DNA from 2 places in the Streptomyces sp. NPDC055239 genome. Region 2 is predicted to be linked to the other one. Evidence: riboswitches for the same ligand, from Rfam matches in the RefSeq annotation. Region 2 holds a riboswitch; the other holds the start of a gene.
What was found. A riboswitch is a leader RNA that binds a small molecule or an ion and turns the genes downstream of it on or off. The one in region 2 is predicted to bind ZMP and ZTP.

Region 1 (11,706 bases), on a different contig from region 2:
CTGTACTCAGAAAGCTCCGCGTACGCCCGGTCCATGGCTTCCTCGGAGATGCCGTGCGCCACCGTGACGTGCGGGTGGTACGGGAACTGCAGCTCGCGCGCCATGGGCCCGGAGGCGTCCCGCACCCGCTCCTGCAGCCAGCCGCAGGCCGCGCCGCCGGACATCACCTGGACGAAGACGACGGGCGACAGCGGACGGAACGTGCCCGTACCGGAGAGCCGCATCGGGAAGGGGCGCCCGGCCGCCGCGACGGCCCCCAGGTGCGCCTCAACCGCAGGCAGCGCGGTTGCGTCCACCTCAGTGGGCGGCAGCAGCGTGACGTGGGTGGGGATGCCGTGCGCCGCGGGATCCCCGAAGCCCGCGCGCCGCTCCTGGAGCAGGCTGCCGTAAGGCTCCGGGACCGCGATCGACACACCGATCGTTACGGTCCCCACGTCGTACTCCTGTCGGTCGGATGGCGGGCGGCGGATGGCTGACTGGCTGGCTGGCTGCCAGAGGGCGCTGCTGTGCCTTGTGCGGTGCAGGGGGCGGTGTGGCTCAGTGCTTGGCGGGCAGGAGGCCCACCTTGTCGTACGCCTGGGCAAGTGTCTCCGCGGCGACGGCGCGCGCCTTCTCCGCGCCCTTGGCCAGGATCGAGTCGAGCGTCTCCGGGTCGTCCAGGTAGGCCTGGGTGCGGTCCCGGAAGGGAGTCACGAAGTCGACCATGACGTCGGCGAGGTCAGTCTTCAGCGCACCGTAGCCCTTGCCGACGTACTTCTGCTCCAGTTCCGGAATACCGGTGCCGGTGAGCGTGGAGTAGATGCTGAGGAGGTTGCTGACACCCGGCTTCTCCGCCGTGTCGTAGCGCACGACCGTGTCGGTGTCGGTGACGGCGCTCTTGACCTTCTTGGCGGTGGCCTTGGGCTCGTCGAGGAGGTTGATCAGGCCCTTCGGCGTTGACGCCGACTTGCTCATCTTGATCGCCGGGTCCTGGAGATCGAAGATCTTCGCCGTCTCCTTGAGGATGTACGCCGCCGGAACGGTGAACGTCTCTCCGAAGCGGCCGTTGAACCGCTCAGCGAGGTCGCGGGTCAGCTCGATGTGCTGGCGCTGGTCCTCGCCGACCGGGACCTGATGGGCCTGGTAGAGCAGGATGTCCGCGACCTGGAGGACGGGGTACGTGAAGAGGCCCACGGAGGCGCGGTCCGCACCCTGCTTGGCCGCCTTGTCCTTGAACTGCGTCATGCGCGACGCCTCGCCGAAGCCCGTGAGGCAGTTCATGATCCAGGCGAGCTGGGCGTGCTCGGGGACGTGGCTCTGGACGAAGAGCGTGCAGCGCTCCGGGTCGAGTCCCGCCGCCAGGAGCTGGGCGGCGGCGAGCCGGGTGTTGGCCCGCAGCTCGGCCGGGTCCTGCGGGATCGTGATCGCGTGCAGGTCCACCACCATGTAGAAGGCGTCGTGAGACTCCTGCAGCGCCACCCACTGGCGGACCGCGCCGAGGTAGTTGCCGAGGTGGAACGAGCCTGCGGTGGGCTGGATTCCGGAGAGCACGCGAGGACGATCAATGGCCATGAGGCTCATTCTCTCAGGTGACTCTCATAGCTCGGAAACAGTCGTGTGACGGGTGTGCCGCGATCTTGTGATCCGGCCGTCGCGAATGAGACGAGGAACACAGGGTCAGTGGGTCGGAAGGCCCGGAGCCGGGTGGGCGGACATCAGGTCGGCCACCTCGGAGCGGATCTTCGTCAGGGCGTCCTCGTCTCCGGCACGGGCCGCGGCGACGCCTCGGTCGATCCAGTCGGCGACGGTCGGCATGTGCTGCGTGCCCAGGCCTCGGGAGGTGAGGGAAGGGGTGCCGATGCGGACGCCGGAGGGGTCGAACGGCTTCCTCGGGTCGTAGGGCACGGTGTTGTGGTTGACGACGATCCCGGCCCGGTCGAGGGCCTTGGCCGCGACCTTGCCCGGTACGTCCTTGGGGGTGAGGTCCATCAGGATGAGGTGGTTGTCGGTACCGCCGGAGACCAGGTCGAAGCCGCGGGCGAGCAGTGCTTCGGCGAGGGCGCGGGCGTTGGCGACGACCGCGTGGGCGTAGTCGCGGAAGGAGGGCCGCGACGCCTCGTGCAGGGCGACGGCGATGGCCGCGGTGGTCTGGTTGTGCGGGCCGCCCTGGAGACCGGGGAAGACCGCCTTGTCGATGGCCTTGGCGTGCTCGTCGCGGGACATCAGCATCGCGCCGCGCGGGCCGCGCAGGGTCTTGTGGGTGGTCGTGGAGATCACGTCGGCGTGCGGTACGGGTGAGGGGTGGGCGCCGCCCGCGATCAGGCCCGCGATGTGCGCGATGTCGGCGACGAGGACAGCCCCCGCCTCGTGGGCGATCTCGGCGAAGGCCGCGAAGTCGATGGTGCGGGGCAGTGCGGTGCCACCGCAGAAGATCAGCTTCGGGCGTTCCTTGAGGGCGAGGTCGCGCACCTCGTCGAAGTCGATGAGGCCGGTGTCGTGGCGCACCCCGTACTGGACGCCCCGGAACCACTTGCCCGTGGCGGAGACGCCCCAGCCGTGGGTGAGGTGGCCGCCCATGGGCAGGGCCATGCCCATCACGGTGTCGCCGGGCTCGGCGAAGGCGAGGTAGACGGCGAGGTTGGCAGGGGAGCCGGAGTAGGGCTGCACGTTCGCGTGCTCGACGCCGAAGACGGACTTGGCGCGGGCGACGGCGAGCCGCTCGACGGGGTCGATGTTCTGCTGGCCCTCGTAGTAGCGGCGGCCGGGGTAGCCCTCGCTGTACTTGTTCTGCAGGACCGTGCCGGAGGCTTCGAGGACGGCGGTGGAGACGTAGTTCTCGCTGGGGATCAGGCGCAGGGTGTCGGCCTGGAGCTGCTCCTCGGCTGCGACGAGGGTAGCCAGTTCGGGGTCCTCGGCGGCGAGCGCGGGGTGGCTGAGGGTGTTCGGGGAACTTGAGGGAGCGGCGTGCGTCATGGCGTCCTCCGGGGCGAGCGGTCAGTGTCCGGTCGTGGTCCCGGGGTGCCCAGGCGGTCGGCACCTCGAAGGTTCTGCCCTTGCACGGCTTCCCCGGGGTCCGTTCCCCGTGCGCCAGTCGCCGCGCTGTAGCGGCCAGCCTAGCGGGCACGCCGCCACGGCAGGTTTCTTCGTCCGCGATCCGAGCGACGATAGAAACTGGGCGCCACACCCGCCCCCCGCCGCAGGACGAACGGAGACCCCGTGTCGACTACCGAAGAGTTCATCACCTCGGCCGAAGCCCACAGCGCGCACAACTACCACCCCCTGCCCATCGTGGTCGCGTCGGCCGAAGGCGCCTGGATGACGGATGTCGAGGGGCGCCGCTACCTCGACATGCTCGCCGGGTACTCGGCCCTGAATTTCGGGCACGGCAACCGCCGCCTGATCGACGCGGCCAAGGAGCAGCTGGAGCGGGTGACGCTCACGTCGCGGGCCTTCCACCACGACCGGTTCGCCGAGTTCTGTACGCGGCTCGCCGAGCTGTGCGGCAAGGAGATGGTGCTGCCGATGAACACCGGCGCCGAGGCGGTGGAGACGGCCGTGAAGACCGCCAGGAAGTGGGGATACCAGGTCAAGGGCGTGCCCGACGGGCGGGCGAAGATCGTCGTCGCGCGCGACAACTTCCATGGGCGCACCACGACCATCGTCAGCTTCTCGACGGACGCCGAGGCGCGGGCGGACTTCGGTCCGTACACGCCGGGATTCGAGATCGTGCCGTACGGCGATCTGACGGCGATGCGGGCCGCGGTCACGGAGAACACGGTGGCCGTGCTCCTGGAGCCGATCCAGGGCGAGGCGGGGGTCCTCGTACCCCCGGCCGGATATCTGGCGGGCGTAAGGGAGTTGACGCGGGAGCGGAACGTCCTCTTCATGGCGGACGAGATCCAGTCGGGGCTCGGCAGGACGGGCGCCACGTTCGCGTGCGAGCACGAGGGCGTGGTGCCGGACGTGTACATCCTGGGCAAGGCGCTCGGCGGGGGTGTCGTGCCGGTGTCCGCGGTGGTGGCGGACGCGGATGTGCTCGGGGTGTTCAAGCCGGGTGAGCACGGCTCGACGTTCGGCGGCAATCCACTGGCGTGCGCGGTGGCCCTGGAGGTCGTCGCCATGCTGAGCTCGGGCGAGTTCCAGCAGCGGGCCACCGAGCTGGGCGAGCATCTGCACTCCGAGCTCGGGCTGCTGGCAGGCACGGGCGCGGTGACGCAGGTGCGGGGCCGCGGGCTGTGGGCGGGCGTCGACATCGACCCGTCGCACGGCACGGGCCGCGAGATCTCCGAGAAGCTGATGGGCCGGGGTGTCCTCGTCAAGGACACCCACGGCTCGACGATCCGGATCGCTCCGCCGCTGGTGATCAGCAAGGAGGACCTGGACTGGGGGCTTGATCAGCTGCGGGGGGTCCTTGCGTAGTTCTGGGAGTGATCCGGTTCGGGGCTGTGTCCTTCGGGGTTCTTCGGGGTCAGTGCTTGACGCCGACTCCGCCGAACATGGCCACGTCCTCGACGCCGGGTGCGGTCTCCGCGCGCCAGCGGTTGCACGACACCACGCCGGGTTCGAGGAGCTCCAAGCTCTCGAAGAACTCGACGACTCGCTCGGGGGTGCGCTGCGTGAGCCTGGGTGTGCCGTTCTCGTTCCAGAACGCCACCGCCTCGTCCACGTCGGGCATCTCCGGGCTCGTGATCGTGTGCGAGAGGACCAGGTGGCTGCCGGCCGGCAGCGCGTCGAGCAGGCGGCGCACAATGCCGTACGCCTCGGAGTCGTCCTCGATGAAGATGACGACTCCGAGCAGGATCAGCGCCACCGGCTGGTCGAAGTCCAGTGTCTTGGCCGCGTGTTCGAGGATCGTCTCCACATTGCGCAGATCCTCGTCGAGGTAGTCCGTCCTGCCCTCGGGAGTGCTGGTGAGCAGGGCGCGCGCGTGGGTGAGGACCAACGGGTCGTTGTCCAAGTAGACGACACGGGACTCGGGGGCGAGCCGCTGGGCGACCTCGTGGGTGTTGTCGGCGGTCGGCAGGCCGGTGCCGATGTCGAGGAACTGCCGGATGCCGCACTCGGTCACGAGGTGGCTCACGGCGCGCCCGAGGAACTGCCGGTCGGCGAGCGCGTACGCGCCGATACCGGGGTGCAGCGTGCGGATCTGGTCCCCGGCGGCCTGATCGACGGGGTAGTTGTCCTTGCCGCCGAGCCAGTAGTTCCAGATCCTGGCCGTGTGAGGCTGCGTGGTGTTGATCCTGCTGTCGGCCATGGGCGGTTCGCCTCCGAGTGCGTCGTCTCGATCAATCGGCAGCGTACTCGGGGGACTTGGTGCATCCGCAGGCCGGACCTCAGAGGATCACGTGCGGCAGGAACCTCGCGTACTCGTCCGTGATCGGACCCGCCGACTCCCGGATACCGAGCCCCGCCGCCTCGTCCTCGACGACCCACGCACCGAGCACCACGCGGTTGCCGTCGAAATCGGGAAGCGGCGCCAACTCCTGGTAGCAACAGGCCTCTTCGCGTACGAGGGGTTCGTCTCCTGGCGGGTGGATCGTGACTCCGGCGCCTTCTCGGCCTAGGAGGGGCTTGGCGACGTATCCCCGCCCGGAAGCCAGCTCACGCGGGCCGTCGAGGTAGGCGGGGAGGAGGTTGGGGTGGCCGGGGTACAGCTCCCAAAGGATCGCGAGCAGCGCCTTGTTGGAGAGGAGCATCTTCCAGGCGGGCTCGATCCACAGGGTGGAACCGGTGCCGCCGCCGTTGTCGAGGGTCTGAAGGACCTGCGGGGCGAAGCGGTCGGTGGTCAGCCACTCCCACGGATAGAGCTTGAAACAGCTGCGGATGAAGCCGAGCTTCTTGTCGACGAAGCGCCGCGAGAGCCGGTCCCAGCCGATGTCCTCCATGGAGATCGCCTCGGTGTCGAGCCCGGCCTGCTGCGCGGTCTCGCGCAGATACGCGACCGTCATCAGATCCTCGCCGAGCTCGTCGCCCGCCGAGTGCGCGAAGTACAGCGGGCCGCCGGGCGGGAGCAGCGGCGCCTGCTTCTTCCAGGCGTCGACGAGGCGTTCGTGGAGGGAGTTCCACTGGTCGGCGCCCGGGAAGCACTCCTCCATCCAGAACCACTGGGGGCTCGCGGCCTCGACCAGGGAGGTGGGGGTGTCGGCGTTGTACTCCAGCATCTTGGCCGGGCTGCCGCTCGTGCCGTCGTAGTGGAGGTCGAATCGCCCGTAGAGGGAGGGCAGTTCGGCACGGCGGTGCCAGGCCTCGGTGACCGCTTCGGCCACTCGGGGGTCCGTGATGCCGAGGTCGGCGAGGCGGTCGTGCGTGACGATGTGCTCGGCTGCCGCCAGGCACATCGCGTGCAGCTCCTCCACGACTTCTTCGAGGGCCTCGACCTCGGGCAGCGAGAAGACGTAGCAGGCGGACTCGTCCCAGTAGGGGCGCAGAGAGTCGTCGGGGTAGCGGGTGAGGGGGTAGATGAGCCCCTGGTCCTCGACGGTCTGCTGCCAGCCGGGGCGGGGGGTGAGGGTGCGGCGTTCCATGGTCTCGGGCCTCTCGGGTCTCTCGGTCCCGTCCGGCTCAGCCGCCGCCGCTGCCGCTGCTCGAGCAGCCGAAGCCGTCGCGGTCGACGGCCTCGCTGCGGCTGAAGGTGCCGTAGTCGGCGTAGCGGCCGTCGACGTCGCTGTCGTAGTACCAGTCGGCGTCCGTGCGGCCGGACTTGCCCAGGCCTGTGCCGTAGGAGCTGCCCCCGCTGCCCTTCGAGGAGGACGTACCGCTCTTGCAGTTCTTGTCGCCGACGATTTTGTAACCGGAGAGCGAGTTGTAGCTGTCGCGGTCCACGCACCGCTTGTCCGGATCCGAGCCGCACGAGGTCAGGGCCGCCGCGAGGACGCCCATTCCGCCGAGCACGACCGTGCTGGACCGCAGCCTGCGCCGCGGCTTCTTCTGCTCTTGCTTCTGCTCTTGCTTCTGCTCCGCTGCCATCTGCCTTACTGCTCCCCCGTTGGCGTACGTGATCGGCGCTCAGCGTAGGGAGATGCCCATGGCCATGCCAAACGGCCGAACCGATTCCCTTTCCTCTACAGTCACTTCGTGTCTCTTGGGATGATTTGCGCGCTCGGTTCAGCGGTCTGCTTCGGCACGGCCTCCGTCTTCCAGGCCGTCGCCGCCCGCGCCACGGCGCCGGGAACGGGGTCCGGGGTCGATCCCGCGCTGCTGCTGCGCGCGGTGAAGCAGTGGCGGTACGTCGTGGGGCTCGGACTCGACGGGCTCGGGTTCCTGCTGCAGATCGTGGCGTTGCGCTCCATCCCGATCTACGCCGTCGGTGCGGCCCTCGCCGCGAGCCTCGCCGTCACCGCCGTGGTGGCCTCGCGGCTGCTGCGGGTGCGGTTGAGCGGGGTGGAGTGGGCGGCTGTGGGGGTGGTGTGCGCGGGGCTCGCGATGCTGGGGCTCGCTTCGGGGGACGAGGGCAAGGGCGTCGGGTCGACGACACTGCGGTGGGTGATGCTGGGCGTGGCGGTGGGGGTACTGCTGCTCGGCGCGGTGGCGGGGCGGCTGCCCGGACGGGGGCGGGCGCTGGCTCTGGGGCTCGGGGCCGGGCTCGGGTTCGGGGTGGTGGAGGTGGCCGTGCGGCTGATCGACGATGTCTCGCCGGGGGCGCTGGTGAGGAACCCTGCCTGCTACGCCCTGCTGGTGGGTGGGGGTGCGGCGTTCCTGTTGCTCACCTCCGCGCTGCAACGGGGGTCGGTGACGACCGCTACCGCGGGGATGGTCATCGGGGAGACGATCGGGCCCGCGGTGGTGGGCGTGGTGTGGCTGGGGGATCGGACTCGGGGCGGGTTGGAGTGGCTCGCGGTGCTCGGGTTCGTGGTTGCCGTGGTGGGGGCGTTGGCGTTGGCGCGGTTCGGGGAAGCGCCGGTGGAGAAGGCAGATCTCAGCCCGTCCGGCGATTGAGGACGAGCTCGGCGCAGCCGGTGATCAACGGCCACCAGTGAGGTGCCGAGCCCTACGGCAGTACCCTGCACAGCGCGTCCAGCGCCCCCGCCCACGCATGATCCGGCGGCGTTCCGTACCCCACCACCAGCGCGTCCCGCCCCGGAACCCGCGCGGCCGGGTGGCGGAAGGCGGACAGGCCCTGCACTCCGAGGCGTTGCCAGCTCGCCGCCTGTACCACCGACTTTTCGGTTCCCGGCGGCAGTTCGAGTACCGCGTGCAGGCCCGCTGCGATCCCCGTGGCCCGTACCTCCGGCGCCCGTACGGCCAGAGCGGCGACCAGTTGGTCCCGGCGGCGCCGGTAGCGCAGGCGGGCGCCCCGCACATGACGGTCGTACGCACCTGACGTGATGAATTCCGCGAGCGTCAGCTGGTCAAGCGCCCCGCACTCCCATTCCGCGCCCCCCTTCGCCTCGATGACCTCGGCGGCGATCGGCGCGGGAAGGACCATCCAGCCGAGCCGGAGGGCGGGGGCCAGGGACTTGCTCGCCGTGCCGAGGTAGACCACGCGGTCGGGGTCGAGGCCCTGGAGCGCGCCCACCGGCTGCCTGTCGTAGCGGAACTCCCCGTCGTAGTCGTCCTCCAGGATCAGTCCGCCCTCGCGCCGCGCCCAGTCGACGGCGGCCGCACGCCGGTCGGGGTGCAGCGGATTCCCCATCGGGAACTGATGCGCGGGCGTCAGGAGCGCCACCTTGGCGGAGCCGGAGCCGGAGCCGGAGCCAGCCCCAGCCCCCGAACCCAACTCATCCGTGGACGTGCCCAGTTCATCGAACGACAGCGGCCTCGTCCGCAACCCCGCCCGCTTCAGAAGATTCCAGTGCACGTCGAGGCCGTACGACTCGACCGTCATCTCCCGCAGGCCACGCGCCCGCAGCACACCGCCGAGCAGCCTGAGCCCCTGCGCGAACCCGGCGCAGATGACGATGCGGTCCGGGTCCGTGTGCACGCCGCGCGCGCGGGCGAGGTAGTCGGCGAGGGCGGTGCGCAGCTCGATACGGCCGCGCGGGTCGCCGTAGCCGAGCGCGTCGTTCGGGGCGGCGGACATGGCCCGGCGGGCGGCCTTGAGCCAGGCGGCGCGCGGGAAGGAGGCGAGGTCGGGGGTGCCCGGCTTCAGGTCGTACGTCGGGCCGCCGACGGCCCTGCGGCGCGGCGCGGGTTCGACGGGGCGCGGCACGGCCCGTTCGGCGACGCGGGTGCCCGAGCCCTGGCGGGCGGTGAGCCAGCCCTCGGCGACGAGGTCCGCGTACGCGTCGGCGACGGTGTTGCGGGCGATGCCCAGGTCGACGGCGAGGGAGCGGGACGAGGGCAGGCGCGTTCCGGGGGCGAGCCTGCCGCCGCGCACGGCCTCGCGCAGGGCGTCCGTCAGGCCCTTGCGCACGCCGGAGCGCGTCGCGTCGCCGTCCGTCTCCAGGTGGAGGTCGACGCCCAAAGTGGCCCAAGAATCTTCCATAGGAATGGACCATACCCTTGGGCTACTGGAGTCGTACGGTCGATGGCATGACGACGAACGAGAACACGCGGACCGAGGAACAGAGCACCGGATACCTTCACGAGCACACGCCCCGCCTCGACTGGCACCAGCACGCCCCCGAGGTCTTCAAGGCGATGATCCGGCTCGACGCCGCCGCACGTAAGGGCGTCGACCCGGTGATCCTGGAGCTCGTCAAGATCCGCGCCTCCCAGCTGAACCACTGTGCGCTCTGCATCGACATGCACAGCAAGGACGCCCTCGCGGCGGGCGAGAGTGTGGAGCGGATCATCCAGCTCAGCGCGTTGGAGGAATCACAGCACTTCTACACCGCGAAGGAGGTCGCCGCCCTTGAGCTGGCCGAGGCGATCACCGTCCTGACGGACGGCTTCGTACCGGACGCGGTGTACGAGAAGGCCGCGGCCCTCTTCGAGGAGCAGGAGCTGACGCAGCTGATCGCCGCGATCACGGTCATCAACGCGTGGAACCGCTTCGGCGTCTCGACCCGTCAGGTGCCGGGCCACTACAAGGCCGGAGACCACAAGTGAGCGCTCGTACCACTCACCTCGACAAGGGTGTCGGGGCGGCGATGGCCGCGCTGGGCGCGGCCGCGAAGAAGGGTCTCGGCGACCCCGTGCTCGCCGAGCTCGTGATGATGCGGGCCTCGCAGCTCAACGCGTGCGCGTTCTGCCTGGACATGCACATGGACATCGCCGTGAAGAACGGTGAGAACCCGAAGCGGATCGCGCTGCTCAATGCCTGGTCGGAGGCGGGTGCGCTCTTCAGCGAGCGCGAGCGGGCCGCTCTCGCGCTGACCGAGGCGGTCACCGTCCTGACGAACGGATTCGTCCCGGATGAGGCCTACGAGACTGCGGCCAAGCACTTCGACGAGGCCGAACTCGCCCATCTCATCGGGGTGATCACGGTCATCAACAGCTGGAACCGGCTGATGGTCAGCCGTCGTATCGAGCCGGGCGGGTACACGCCATGAGCCTCGTGGACGACTTCCGCTCGCTGCATCAGGGGCGTGCGCCCGGTGACCCGCTGGTCCTTCCCGGGCCGTGGGACGCCGCCAGCGCCCGGGTCTTCGAGGAGGCCGGGTTCCCGGCCCTGGCCACGCCGAGTGCGGGGGTGGCGGCGTCGCTGGGGTACGCGGACGGCGAGGTGCCGCCGGACGAGATGTTCGCGGCGGTAGGCCGGATCGTACGGTCGGTCTCCGCGTCCGTACCCGTGTCCGCGGACATCGAGGACGGCTACGGCCTGCCGCCGAAGGAGCTCGTGGAGCGGCTCCTGGAGACGGGCGCGGTCGGCTGCAACCTGGAGGACTCGTCGGGCGGGGCCCTGAAGGATCCGCGCGAGCAGGCGGACTGGCTGGCGGAGGTACGTTCCGTCGCGGGCGACCGGGTGTTCATCAACGCCCGTGTGGACACGTTCGTCCGGGGTGTCGCCGACCCCGAACAGGCCGTCGAACGGGCCCGTCTCTACGTGGCTGCGGGCGCGGACTGCGTCTATCCGATCTTCGCGCCGCCCGAGGTCCTGCCGCGGCTGCGGGCGGGCATCGACGGCCCCGTCAATGCGGGCGCGAAGCCGGACGGTCCGTCCCTGCGGAAGCTGGGCGAACTGGGCGCCACGCGGATCACGTTCGGGCCGGGTCTGCTGATCCGTGCGACGGAGGCGTTGCGGGAGATCGCAGGGGGCCTGAGGCAGCCGTGACGGCGCGTGCCGGGCGCCCGGTGGTGGGGAGCCCGGCACGCGCCGCGAGGGAATTCAGAAATTCAGTACGAGAAATTCAGTACTTGCTGATGCAGGAGATCTTGACCCGGCCGGTCTGGGCATTGGGAATGCTGTTCTTGATGCTCCAGGCCTCCACCCGCCACTTCACCGAACGCATCTCGGTCGGCGTCGCGCGTTCCGTCACCAGAACCTGCTGAGAACCGCCGAAGTTGTGCGTGCGCAGCGCGCCGCCGCCGGTCGACTTGAAGCGGTGCTTCATGTTGCCGATTCCGCCGGAGGAGATGTAGACGGTCTTACCGGCGGGGCAGGTCTTGGTGCCGGACTTCTTCTGGCTGAGCTTGTCCGACGCCTTTCCCACACGCCAGCCCTGCTTGCTGCAGTAGCCGTACACCTTGCTCAGGTTCTTCTTGTTCCCGTACGTCGACGTGACCTTCCACGTGACCTTCTTGCGCCACGTCGGGATGGTCCGCGTCGAGATGCCGTCGTGCGAGTGCTTCCACACCCTGGACACCAGTCTGCCGCCGGAGGGCTTCCACGACACGCGTGAGGTG
Region 2 (11,706 bases):
CGACGCGGGCGGCCCCGACAACATCACGCTCGCGCTGATCAGCGTGGTCGACGACGACTGACCGCACCCTGGGCGACCGGCGGCGCCGCTGTGCCCGTCGAGGAACCAGGGACATCTGTTGCGATCACGTACGCTCGGCGGATGGCCAAGTATTTTGACGTGCATCCCGAGAATCCCCAGCCGCGCAGCATCGGCACCGTGGCCGACAGCATCCGCTCCGGCGCGCTCATCGCGTATCCGACGGACTCCTGTTTCGCCCTGGGATGCCAGCTGGGCAACCGCGACGGCCTCGACCGCATCCGCAAGATCCGCAACCTCGACGATCGCCACCACTTCACCCTGGTCTGCCAGAATTTCGCGCAGCTGGGTCAGTTCGTGCACGTCGACAACGACGTGTTCCGTGCGATCAAGGCCGCGACGCCGGGCAGTTACACCTTCATCCTTCCCGCGACGAAGGAGGTGCCGCGCCAGCTCCTGCACCCGAAGAAGAAGACCGTCGGGGTCCGGATTCCCGACCATGTCGTCACGCAGGCCCTGCTCACCGAGCTCGGCGAGCCGCTGCTCTCCAGCACTCTGCTCCTGCCCGACGAGGAGGAGCCGCTGACGCAGGGCTGGGAGATCAAGGAACGGCTCGACCACCAGGTGGACGCCGTGGTCGACTCGGGTGACTGCGGCACGAGCCCGACCACCGTCATCGACTTCTCCGGCGGCGAGGCCGAGATCGTGCGCCGAGGGGCGGGCGACACCTCGCGGTTCGAGTAGCCGTCAGCGTCACCCGGTCATGCCGGTGACCCGCATCGTGATGTTCAGGCGGCCCGAGGTCAGACCGGTCGCGGGGTCCGCGGTGCCCTCGTGGACCTTGGGCACGCCGTGGAAGATGTAGCGCGAGGGGCCACCGAAGACGAACAGGTCACCTGAGGCCAGTTCGATGTCGGTGTAGGGCTTGGTGCGGGTCTCGGTGTTGCCCACGCGGAACACGCAGGTGTCGCCGATGGACAGGGAGACCACCGGGGCCGACGACCGCTCGTCCTTGTCCTGGTGCATGCCCATCCTGGCCTGCCCGTCATAGAAGTTGATCAGCGCCGTGTCCGGTGTGTAGTCGGCCGCGGCCGACGCGTCGGCGTACGCCTCGGTCAGCGCCCGGCGGCCGAGATCGACCATCCAGTCCGGGAAGGCGGCCACCTGCCGGCCGTTCACGTCTCCGGCGGTGCGGGTGTACCGGTAAGGCTGCCAGTGCCAGCCGACACACACCGTCTGTACGGACATGATCCCGCCGCGCGGCAGCTCGGTGTGGCGGATCGGCACAGGACCGGTGGCCCAGCCACGGCACGCCGTGACGAGTTCGCGCTGCTCCTCCAGGCTGAGCCACTGCGGCACATGCACCGCGCCGGGGGCGATCTCCGTGGTGGGGCGGGGGATCAGGGCGCTCACGCGATCACCTCTGCGGACAGGTGGGTGGTGACCCAGCGGTGGCGTACGTCCCAGGTGGCGCCGTCGGCTGTCGCGCCGCGCAGGCCGTGGAGCACGTCGTCTCCGGCGAGGGCGGGAACGCGGGAGTCCTGGAGCGAGGCGAAGGCGTAGCTGCGGGCCGGGTCCCAGTGGGTGGAGTGGCGCAGGCGGCGGGCCAGCTGGGCGAGGCCGAGCGGCGCGGCGGCCATGACCCAGGCGTCCGGGAGCTCCGCGGTGAGGCGGTGCGCGGGGCGCAGCCAGGACGCGGCCGTCTCCGGCCAGCTCACCGTGGTGAGGATCGTGCCGCCGCGGTCCTTCCACGCGGCGGTGAAGGCTTCGGCGGCGGCTCGGGATGCGGTGTCACGGCTGTGGCCGACGGTGACGGTCTCGATTCGCGCCTTCGGCTGGGTCAACAGGCCGATCAGGGCGGCGAGTTCGGCTTCGGTGTGTGCGGCGGGGGCGGGCAGGTCGGCGTGGGCGGCGAGGTCGGCGGCGCCGATCAGGGGCGAGCGGGAGTTCTCCCGCTCCTTCAGGATGCTCATGGTGTGCCGGTGCTTTCTGGGTCTGCTTTCCATCGAGAGTACTGAGCGGGCAGGCAGACCGCACAGGGGCGGTATCCGGCCGCGGGCGACGCTTTCAGTCCGGGCCGCACAAGATGTACGTACGCGGGTTGTACGTACGCGGATAGGGGCGCCCGGCGGCTGTGAGTCTGGGTTCACGCCGCGTCGTGGAAGACCAGGCCGAGCGTGCGCCGCCGCCCGGAGCGGACGGTACTCACTCCGTGCCGCATCGGTGCGGTCGACCAGCCGCGCTTGGAGGCCACGGGCCGGTCCCGGGTCGTGAAGACGAGCCCGTGGCCCTGCGGCAGGGTCGTGGACGATCCGCGCGACTGGGCGCGGGGGCGCTGCTCGGTCATGAGGAACTCACCCCCGGTGAAGTCGGCCCCCGGGGCGTCGAGGCCGATGACGACCTGGAGCGGGAAGAGCATGTCGCCGAAGACGTCGCGGTGCAGGGCGTTCCAGTCGCCGGGCCCGTAGCGCAGGAGAATCTGCGCGGACTTGGCCTGCCCGGCCGCGTGGCACATCGCCACCCACTCCCCCAGGCTCTCGGGCCAGGGGGCGGGCTTGCCGAGCTTCTCGGCCCAGTCGCGGGCGATGGGCAGCAGACGAGGGTAGAACGCCTCACGCAACTCACTAACCACATCAGGGAGTTCGTGGGTGAAGTAGCGGTACTGGCCGGAGCCGAAGCGGTAGCGGCCCATGTCGATGGTCGCGCGGAAGCGGTCGGTCTCTTCGTACAGGGCGGCGATGTCGCGGCAGACGTCGGGGATCAGAAGTCGGCCGGTGAGGGCGTGGCCGTGCTCGTCGAGCTCGGCGGTCAGCGCGTCCCAGTTCGCGGCGGCGACACGTTCGCCGACGCGGGTGTCCGCCGGGTGCGGACACTCCGGGTGAGTGGTGTCGATCATGATCAGGATCCTTCGTGATCGCGTGGGTCAGGCGAGGTCCGGTCAGACCAGGGTGGGTTGCAGGGCGCCTTCGTGGGTGAGGAGTTGGACCTTGCGCTCCACTCCGCCCGCGTAGCCGCGCATGGAGCCGTCCGCGCCGATCACGCGGTGGCACGGGCGCACGAGGAGCAGCGGGTTCGCGCCGATCGCGGCACCCGGGGCCTGGACCCGCGCCCGGTCCACGCCGAGCCGCTCGGCGAGTGCGCCGTAGGTGGTCGTCGTGCCGTACGGAATCTCCTCCAGGGCCCTCCAGACGCGCTCCTGAAAGTCGGTTCCGCTCGGCGTGAACTCCATGTCGAAACGGGTGAGTTCACCGGCGAAGTAGGCGGCAAGCTGTCGGGCGACCTCCGAGAACCGGTCGGGATCGCGGACCCAACTACGCCGCGGAGCAGGTGCGTTCTTCTGTCCGGGCATGGACAGCGACGTCAGCGAGACGCCGTCCGGTGTGGGCTCTCCCACCAGAAGCAGCTCGCCGAGCGGGCTGGTGATGGTCGTGCAGGCGGTCATCGTGGTCTCCTCGTCCTGCCCCGGTCCTGTCTTGGTCCTGTCTTGTCCTGCTTTCCTTCCACTTCAACCATGGGGTGTCGCGATCACGCGCGCTGGCGGGATTCGGACGTCACGCTGCGCACGGCACACGGCGCGCGGCACACTGCCGTCAGCGGGCATTGTGGAAGATCACGCCGAGCGTGTTGCGGTGGCCGGATTCCACGGCGTTGGTGCCGTGCCGCATGGGATGAGGGCGGTAGCCGTTCCGGCCGCGGACGGGCCGGTGGCGGACGGGGAAGATCATGCCCTGGCCGAGCTGCGGCTTGACGACCATGGCGCGCGACTGGAAGCGCGGCCGCTGCTCCACGAAGACGTTCTCGCCGCCGGTGAAGTCCTCGCCGTTCTTGTTCAGCATGATGGCGATCTGCAGCGGGAAGACGATGTCTCCGTAGACGTCTTGATGCAGACAGGCGTAGTCGCCCTCGCCGTAGTTCAGGATCAGCGGGGTGGGGCGCCGCTGCCCGTTCTCCGCACACTCGGCGATCAGTTCGTCGAGCATGGGCGGGAAGGTGCGCTCGCCGAGCTGCTGGGCCCACTGGTTGGCCACCCATGCCATCGGCGGATAAAGCTTCTCGCGCAGTGTCCGCACGAGCGGGACGGAGGCCGGGTCGGCGAAGTACTTCAGCTCTCCGAGTGCGGGAATCGTCGGGTCGGAGGGACCGCGCGGCGGGGCGTCCGACCCGGGAGCGGGGCCGAAGAGGTCGGGGGTGACGGTGGTCTTGTGCATGATTCCGGGTCCTTCGTACGGTGGGGCGGGGCGGCCCCGGCGTACTCGATGTTCGCCGCCTGCGCATGCGCATGCTGGCGACATTCGGACCTGGCGTTCTGCCGACGGGTCATGCCGACTCCCACGAGTACGACCGCCATGCCCGCGGCCACGCGGAGACTGAAGGCCTCGTCGAGGACGATGGCGCCCAGGGCCACGGAGACCACCGGCAGCAGATAGCCGACCGTCGCCGCGTTGGTCGCGCCCTCGTCCGCGATGATCCGGTAGGTGAGGTGGAAGGTGACGCCGGTGGCGAAGATCCCCAGGATGGCGACGGCGATCAGCGCGGTGTGATCCACGTGGATCGTCTCCAGGCCGCCGACCGGCAGGGCGAGCGCCGTCAGGCCCGTGGCCGCCATGAGCTGGGCCGCGGAGAGGGAGAGGGTGGGCATGCCCTTCCCGACGAGGTGGTGCCCCATGTACGCGAAGCCGACGGCGTAGCTCGCCGCCGCGCCCACGATGGCGAGGGCACCCCAACTCGCCAGGCCTGACTGCTGCCATGGGGCGAAGATCAGCGACGTACCCGCGAAACCGATGAGGAGCCCGGCGAGGCGGACGGGGCGCAGTCCTCGTTCCGTGCCGATGGCGAGGCCGATCAGGACGGACCACAGCGGAGTCGTCGCGTTCAGGGCGCCCGCCACGCCGGAGTCGACGGTCTGCTGGCCGACGCTGAAGAGGCCGAAGGGCAGCGCGTTGCAGAAAAAGGCAGCGACGAAGATGTGCTTCCACGTCGCACGGCCCCGGGGAAGGCGGCCCCGCGTACTGAAGAGCAGGACCGTCAGGGTCGCCGCGCCGAGTGCGCAGCGCAGGAGGGTGACCTGCACGGGAGACAGGCCTTCCAGGGCCAGTTTGATCCAGAGGAAGGTCGATCCCCAGAGGAGGGCGAGTACGCCCACTCTTGCCGCTGCCCAGGTTCTTCCGGGGACGCCATTCACTGTTTCGCTCTCGCTCTCCTTGGCCGGGTCGTTGTCAGGGAACGATGCCGTCGCCGACATGAAAGAACAAGCAACAAGATTTGAACTTTCATTAAGCTCAGCTACATCCCGGCTACCCGTGCCCCGCGTCCCGCACCGTCCCTTAGGCTGAGAGGCGGGCCGTGACTGGCGCTGAGGTGGAATACCACCGGGGAGCGGCCTGACATCGTGTCGATGCCGCGCGCCTGGGCGACTCACCCTGAACTTCAGGAGTGGCACATGCCCCAGAGCCTGCCCCGGACGCAGACAGCTCGGCTGATGGACGGCACCGGCCTCGCCCGCCGCATCGTCGAATCCAGCTCCGCGACCGCCGCCGACATCCGCCGTCGCACCGGGACGTCCCCGTGCCTCGCGACCGTCCTCGTCGGTGAGGACCCCGCATCGGTCACCTACGTCCGTATGAAGCGCGCCCGCTGCGAGAAGGCGGGCATCGAGTCACGGCACGTCGCCCTGCCCGCCTCGATCGGCACCGCCGAACTGGTCGCGACGATCACCGCGCTCTCCCAGGACCCGACCGTCCACGGCATCCTCCTGCAGCACCCCGTGGGCCCCCACATCGACGAGCGCGCCGCCTTCGAGGCGATCGCTCCGGAGAAGGACGTCGACGGGGTGACCATGCACTCCTTCGCGGCGATGGGCTTCGGCCTGCCCGGCTTCGTGTCCTGCACCCCCGGCGGCATCATGCGCCTGCTCGACGAGTACGACGTCGACCTCACCGGCAAGCACGCCGTCGTCGTGGGACGCAGCGCCATCCTCGGCAAGCCCGCGGGCATGCTGCTCCTGGGCAGGGACGCCACGGTCACGTACTGCCACTCGCGCACCGCGGACCTGTCCGCGATCGTGCGGCAGGCCGATGTCCTGCTCGCCGCGGTCGGACGTCCGCGCTTCATCACCGGCGCGGACATCAAGCCCGGCGCCGTGGTGATCGACGCGGGCTACAACCCGGGGAACGTGGGCGACATCGACTTCGAGACCGCCCGCGACCGGGCGAGCCTGATCACTCCCGTACCGGGCGGCGTCGGGCCGATGACCATCGCCGTGCTCCTCGCGCAGACGGTCGAAGCGGCGACACGGCAGCTCGGCCTGGGCTGATCACGGTCGTCCCACAAGGGAGCGGCTCAGGAACGGCTCAGGACGCTGACCCCGTTCGCCGTCACGATCGCCGCGATGGCGAGGCACTCCACCCAGCCGAGGGCCTGCCCCAGGACGACCATGCCCACCAGCGCCGCGAGGACCGGGTTGACGCTCATGAAGATCCCGAAGAAGCGGGCGTCGACCCGGCGCAGGGCGAGCAGGTCGGCGAGGAACGGGACCGCGGAGGAGAGGATGCCCGCGGTGGCGGCGCAGGCGAGCGCGGCGGCCGTCGGCGGGTGGTGGGCAAGGACCACGATGCCGACCGGCAGGTAGAGGAGCCCGGAGATCCCCGCGGCTGCGGCCGAGCCCTCGACACCCGGGAGGCGGGCTCCGACCGTACGGTTGAGCAGGATGTACGAGGCCCAGCAGGCCGCGGCGAGCAGGCCGAGCGCGATACCGGCGTAATCCGTGCTGGGCTGCGGGCGGGCCAGGGCCACCACCGCGGCCCCCGCGACGACCGCGCAGCCGAGGTCCACCGCGCGGCGGGACGCGGCAAGGGCGACCGACAGCGGGCCAAGGAACTCAAGGGTCACCGCGAGGCCGAGGCCCACGCGGTCGATCGCGGTGTAGAGGGAGAGGTTCATGGTGGCGAAGACCGCCGCCAGACACAGCAGCGGCCACCACTGACGCCACGTGAAGGCGCGCACCTTGGGCCTGCCCACCGCCAGGAGCACGGCTCCCGCGACCCACTGCCGCACGGCCACGACACCGGCGGGACCGATGACGCCGAACGCCAGGGCGCCCGTGGCGGCGCCGACTTGATTGGACAGGCCGCTGCCGAACATCATCGCCATGCCCGCAAGACGGCCTCGTGAACTCTCGCCCTCACTGGCCGGACCGCCCTGACCGGCCGGAACGACAGCGGGCGCGGCTTGGCTCTGAGACGTTCGCATGCATCGCAGAATGCGTCACCCGCACGCATACGAAAAATGCATGCGCGCGCTCATCTATACGCTTTGGTTATCCATGCGCCCCGGTTGTCTCTACGCTGTGGTCATGGATCTGGAACTGCGGCATCTGCGCTGTCTGGTCGCCATCGTCGACATGGGCGGCTTCACCGATGCCGCCGCCGAGTTGGGGGTCTCCCAGGCCGCCGTCTCGCGTACTCTCGGCGGGCTCGAGGAGGTGCTCGGGGTGCGCCTCCTGCACCGCACGAGCCGGAGCGTCACGCCCACGACCGCGGGAGTGCAGGTTCTCGCCCGGGCCCGGCATCTGCTCGCGGAGGCCGACGACCTCATCCGGGAGGCGACCACCGGACACACACGCCTGCGCATCGGCCACGCCTGGTCGGCGATGGGCCGCCACACGGCGGAGTTCCAGCGCCGCTGGGCCGCCGGGCATCCCGACGTCGAGCTGTACTTGATCCGGACGAACTCCGCGACCGGCGGGCTCGCCGAGGGCCTGTGCGACCTCGCCGTCGTCCGCACCACTTTCAACGAGGCCCGCTTCGCCAGCGCCGTCGTCGGTCACGAGCGCCGCTTCTGCGCACTGGCGAGCGACGACCCGTGGGCCAGACGGCGTTCCGTTCCGCTGGCCGACATACGGGACCGTACGCTCCTCATCGACCGGCGCACCGGCACCACCACCGCCGAACTGTGGCCCGAAGAAGCCCGGCCCCCGGTGGAGTACACCCAGGACATCGACGACTGGCTCGCCGTCATCGCGTCGGGCCGCTGCGTCGGCCTCACCCCGGAGAGCACCGCCAATCAGTACCGCCGCGACGGCGTCGTGTTCCGCCCGCTGCGCGACGCCGACCCCATCGCCGTACATCTCATCTGGCGCCGCCACGACCCGCACCCCATGACACATGCCGCCGTGGCGCTCCTGACGGACCTCTACCGGAACTGAGGCGGCGGTTCACCCGTGCCGAGCTGCAGACCGGGCCGCCCCGCGGTCGCGCCCACCACATCGCCGCCGTGTCCCTTGGGCCCGGGGCCCGCAAGGATGCGCTTTCCCGCGGCTCCGTACACGTGCTTGACGTGCAGGCGGATCACCAGGCGACGCTCCCTCACCATCGCCGCGCGGAACCCCTCCCAGTCGGGGTGCTCGCCCTGGAACCCCTGGAATACCAGGGCCAGTTCGTCGGCCACCGCGTCATGCGGGTCGGTCGCGACCGGCGTCAGCTCGGCGTCGCCCTCGGCGATCATGTAGGAGAAGCCGGCGCCGTCGGTGACGAGGAAGCTCGCGCGCGGATCGCGGCGCAGATTGCGGGTCTTGGCGCGGCTGTCGGTGACCATGAGGCGGATGAGGCGGGCCTCGGGGTCGTAGGCATAGCCGACGTTGGAGAGTTGCGGGCGGCCGTCGCGTTTGAGGGTGACGAGCGTGCCGATGCGCTGTTCCTGGAGCAGGTCGAGCAGGCCGCTTTCGTCGACTTTCCCTAAGTGCTCAGTCATGCGGTGAGAATACGAGAGGCAGTGGCCGTCCAGACAGTTCGGCCGGGGTGGGCCGCACAGAGCGATGCCCTCGTCGCCCGCGGGGGATTTAGGCTGACGAAGGCACCGCGTCCGCTGGGGGCGAGTTCCTGCGAAGTCGCCCCCTATGGCAATGGGTTCACGTCCTAGGGCTATGGGTTCACGTCGTGGCGAGTGGCCATGGGTTCACGTCGTGGCGAGCGCCTCCGTGGGAGGCAGCCGCGCCGCGCGGACCGCGGGGTAGAAACCGGCGAGACCGCCGATGACCAAGGTCGCGCCGACACCGCCCGCCATCGCCCAGACCGGCACCACCGATGGCCAGCCCTGGTAGGTGGAGTAGCCGGAGGTGACGGCGATGCCGAGCAGAACCCCGCCCAGGCCGCCGAGCGCGGAAAGCAGCAGGGCCTCGCAGAGGAACTGCGTACGGATCTGGCCGCGGGTCGCGCCGAGCGAGCGGCGCAGACCTATCTCGGAGCGGCGTTCGAGGACCGAGATGACCATGGTGTTGGCGACACCGACCCCGCCGACGAGCAGGGCCACCGCGCCCAGGCCGAGGAGCAGACCGCTGAGGGTGTCGTCGGTGGCCTCCTTGGCCGCAAGGACGTCGGAGGGGCGGGAGACGTTGGCCTCGCTGGGGTTCTCCGGGTTGGCGGTGGCGCCGAGCACGGACTGGACGTCGCTCACGGCGGATTCCTCGGCGCGGGTGTAGACCGTCGTCGGGTGGCCGTCGAAGTCCAGCTCCTGCTCCGCGACGGGCCAGCCGACCAGCGCGGCCGAGTCCAGGTCGGGGACGAGCTCGTTGGGCGCGAGGAGCCCCACCACGGTGAACCACTGCCCGCCGAGCCACACCTTGGTGTCGGGTCCCGCCCTGAAGACGCCCAACTGCTCGGCGGCCTTGGGGCCGAGCACGACGGCCGGGTAGCCGCGGTTCGCGGCGTTGAGCCAGCGGCCGTCGACGATCTCCGCGCCCGCGGTCTTCGGCAGGTCGGTCCGGGACGCGTAGACGTTGAGTCCGCCGGTCTCCTCCTTCTTGATGTGGTCGTTGCGGTAGACCTTGGCGCTCGTCTTGCCGATGGCGGAGACCGAATCGACGTCCTTGATGTTGCCGATCATGTCGACGGAGGAGTCGGGCAGATGGGCCGCGTCACCGGCGAAGGACTGGCCCGGTGAGACGGTGAGCAGGTTGGTGCCGAGCGCCGCGAGACGCCGGTTGAGGTCCTCGCTGCTCGACGTGGAGATGCCCACCACGCCGACCATCGCCGCGATGCCGATGGCGATACCGAGCGCCGAGAGGAACACCCGCATGGGGCGCGAGCGCAGGCCCGAGCCGCCGACCCGCAGTACGTCGGCCGGGCCCATCCGGGCCGGCTTGGGGCGCGGCGGCGGGGCGGGGCGTGGCAGCCCGTGCGCCGTACCCCGCTCCCCCGTCGTGCTCAACTCCTTGGTGGCGCTCATCGCAGGGCCTCCTCAGGGAGCAGGTCGGGCGCGTCTTCTTCCGGGTGGGTCGCGTCTTCCTCGATGCGGCCGTCCTTGATCCGGACCTCGCGCGGCAGGGAGCCCGCGATGTCCCGGTCGTGGGTGATGACCACGACCGTGGTCCCCGCCCGGTGCAGTTCGTGCAGGAGCTCGATCACCACGGCGCCGGAACGGGAGTCGAGGGCGCCGGTCGGCTCGTCCGCGAGGAGCAGCGGCGGGTCGCCGAGTACCGCGCGCGCGATGGCGACGCGCTGCTTCTCGCCGCCGGAGAGCTGATGCGGCTCGTGGTGGAGCCGGTGGCCCAGGCCCACCCGGCGCAGCGCCCGCTCGGCGAGTCTGCGCCGCTCTCCCCGTGGCCTGCCGCTGTAGAGCAGCCCGTTCGCGACGCTGTCCAACGCCGGTACGCCGGGGGCGAGATGGAACTGCTGGAAGACGAAGCCGATCGTCCCGGCCCGCAGCGCGGAGAGCTCCCGGTCGCTGAGACGGTCGATGTCGTGCCCGTCGATGTGCACGGTGCCGGTGGTGGGACGGTCGAGGGTGCCCATGATGTTGAGCATGGTGGACTTGCCCGAGCCGGAGGGTCCGACGACGGCGAGCAGTTCCCCGCGCCGGATGACGAGATCGGCGCCCTTGAGCGCCGCGACCTCTCCGTACGTCTTGGAGACTCCGGCGAGTTCGACCACCGGGTGGGCGGCGGTGGTCACTTGGGGACCCCCACGACGGTGCCGTCGGTGATGCCGGTACCGGACACCTCGACCGTGCTGTCGGCGAACATGCCGACCTTGACCGTCCGCGTCCGCACGTCGCCGTTCGCCTCGACGACCTGCACGGCGTAGCCGCCTCCGCGCTGCGCCACCAGGGCGTTGACGGGGACGACGAGCACGTCCTTGCGAGTCTCCGCCTTCAGGGAGACCTGCACGGCTGCCGCCTGGTAGCGGCCGAGGCCCTTCTGGTTGTCGACCTTCATCTCGACCGGCAGGGTCGGCTTGTCGTCGCCGCCCGACTGGCCGCCGCCCGAGCCCCCGGATCCGCTGTCCTGGGACGGCGTGGAGGGGGTGCCGACGTCGGTCACCTCGGCCTGGACGGTGCTGTCGTCGGGAAGGGTGACCGTGGCCTTGGTGCCCTTGTCGACCATGTCCTCGTACTGCACGTCGAGGTCGACGGTGACGGTGCGCTCGGTGCCGGTCCAGGTGAGGACGGGCCCGTTGGGCGGGGCTCCGGCCGTGGCCTTCACCTCGGCGACGCGCCTGGCGCCGGGGGCGACCACCGCGTCGGACGGCTGCACGGTCCCGGTCTCCGTACGCCCCAGGTCGTCCTGCCACTTCCTCACGGCCCCGGCGGTGCCCGCGTCGTACGTGTCGTCGACGGTGAAGCCGGTGTAGCCGAGCGCGGAGAGGTTCTTCTCCAGGATCTCTACGTCCCTGCCCTCGATGCCCGTCTTCAGCG

Region 1: it holds a riboswitch for ZMP and ZTP, as region 2 does, so the genes downstream of both, ACWFRJ_RS28165 (serine hydroxymethyltransferase) here and ACWFRJ_RS02465 (bifunctional 5,10-methylenetetrahydrofolate dehydrogenase/5,10-methenyltetrahydrofolate cyclohydrolase) in region 2, are expected to answer to the same signal.

What each region holds. Positions count from the first base shown of each region.
Region 1 is NZ_JBSGRD010000009.1:373,320-385,025, reverse strand. Features, by position in the region: gene ACWFRJ_RS28175 (2'-5' RNA ligase family protein) at 1-434, opposite strand, end outside; gene trpS (tryptophan--tRNA ligase) at 538-1,551, opposite strand; gene ACWFRJ_RS28165 (serine hydroxymethyltransferase) at 1,657-2,952, opposite strand; ZMP/ZTP riboswitch at 2,993-3,084, opposite strand; gene rocD (ornithine--oxo-acid transaminase) at 3,196-4,398, shown strand; gene ACWFRJ_RS28155 (SAM-dependent methyltransferase) at 4,448-5,233, opposite strand; gene ACWFRJ_RS28150 (glutathionylspermidine synthase family protein) at 5,313-6,503, opposite strand; gene ACWFRJ_RS28145 (hypothetical protein) at 6,541-6,945, opposite strand; gene ACWFRJ_RS28140 (hypothetical protein) at 7,066-7,914, shown strand; gene pdxR (MocR-like pyridoxine biosynthesis transcription factor PdxR) at 7,967-9,403, opposite strand; gene ACWFRJ_RS28130 (carboxymuconolactone decarboxylase family protein) at 9,451-9,969, shown strand; gene ACWFRJ_RS28125 (carboxymuconolactone decarboxylase family protein) at 9,966-10,412, shown strand; gene ACWFRJ_RS28120 (isocitrate lyase/PEP mutase family protein) at 10,409-11,134, shown strand; gene ACWFRJ_RS28115 (hypothetical protein) at 11,211-11,706, opposite strand, start outside.
Region 2 is NZ_JBSGRD010000001.1:599,563-611,268, reverse strand. Features, by position in the region: gene ACWFRJ_RS02505 (PP2C family protein-serine/threonine phosphatase) at 1-61, shown strand, start outside; gene ACWFRJ_RS02500 (L-threonylcarbamoyladenylate synthase) at 142-762, shown strand; gene ACWFRJ_RS02495 (alpha-ketoglutarate-dependent dioxygenase AlkB family protein) at 772-1,431, opposite strand; gene ACWFRJ_RS02490 (hypothetical protein) at 1,428-1,991, opposite strand; gene ACWFRJ_RS02485 (2OG-Fe(II) oxygenase) at 2,165-2,914, opposite strand; gene ACWFRJ_RS02480 (methylated-DNA--[protein]-cysteine S-methyltransferase) at 2,957-3,460, opposite strand; gene ACWFRJ_RS02475 (2OG-Fe(II) oxygenase) at 3,609-4,226, opposite strand; gene ACWFRJ_RS02470 (DMT family transporter) at 4,121-5,260, opposite strand; ZMP/ZTP riboswitch at 5,352-5,437, shown strand; gene ACWFRJ_RS02465 (bifunctional 5,10-methylenetetrahydrofolate dehydrogenase/5,10-methenyltetrahydrofolate cyclohydrolase) at 5,459-6,331, shown strand; gene ACWFRJ_RS02460 (EamA family transporter) at 6,358-7,266, opposite strand; gene ACWFRJ_RS02455 (LysR family transcriptional regulator) at 7,370-8,221, shown strand; gene ACWFRJ_RS02450 (PPOX class F420-dependent oxidoreductase) at 8,209-8,766, opposite strand; gene ACWFRJ_RS02445 (ABC transporter permease) at 8,971-10,143, opposite strand; gene ACWFRJ_RS02440 (ABC transporter ATP-binding protein) at 10,236-10,964, opposite strand; gene ACWFRJ_RS02435 (peptidoglycan-binding protein) at 10,961-11,706, opposite strand, start outside.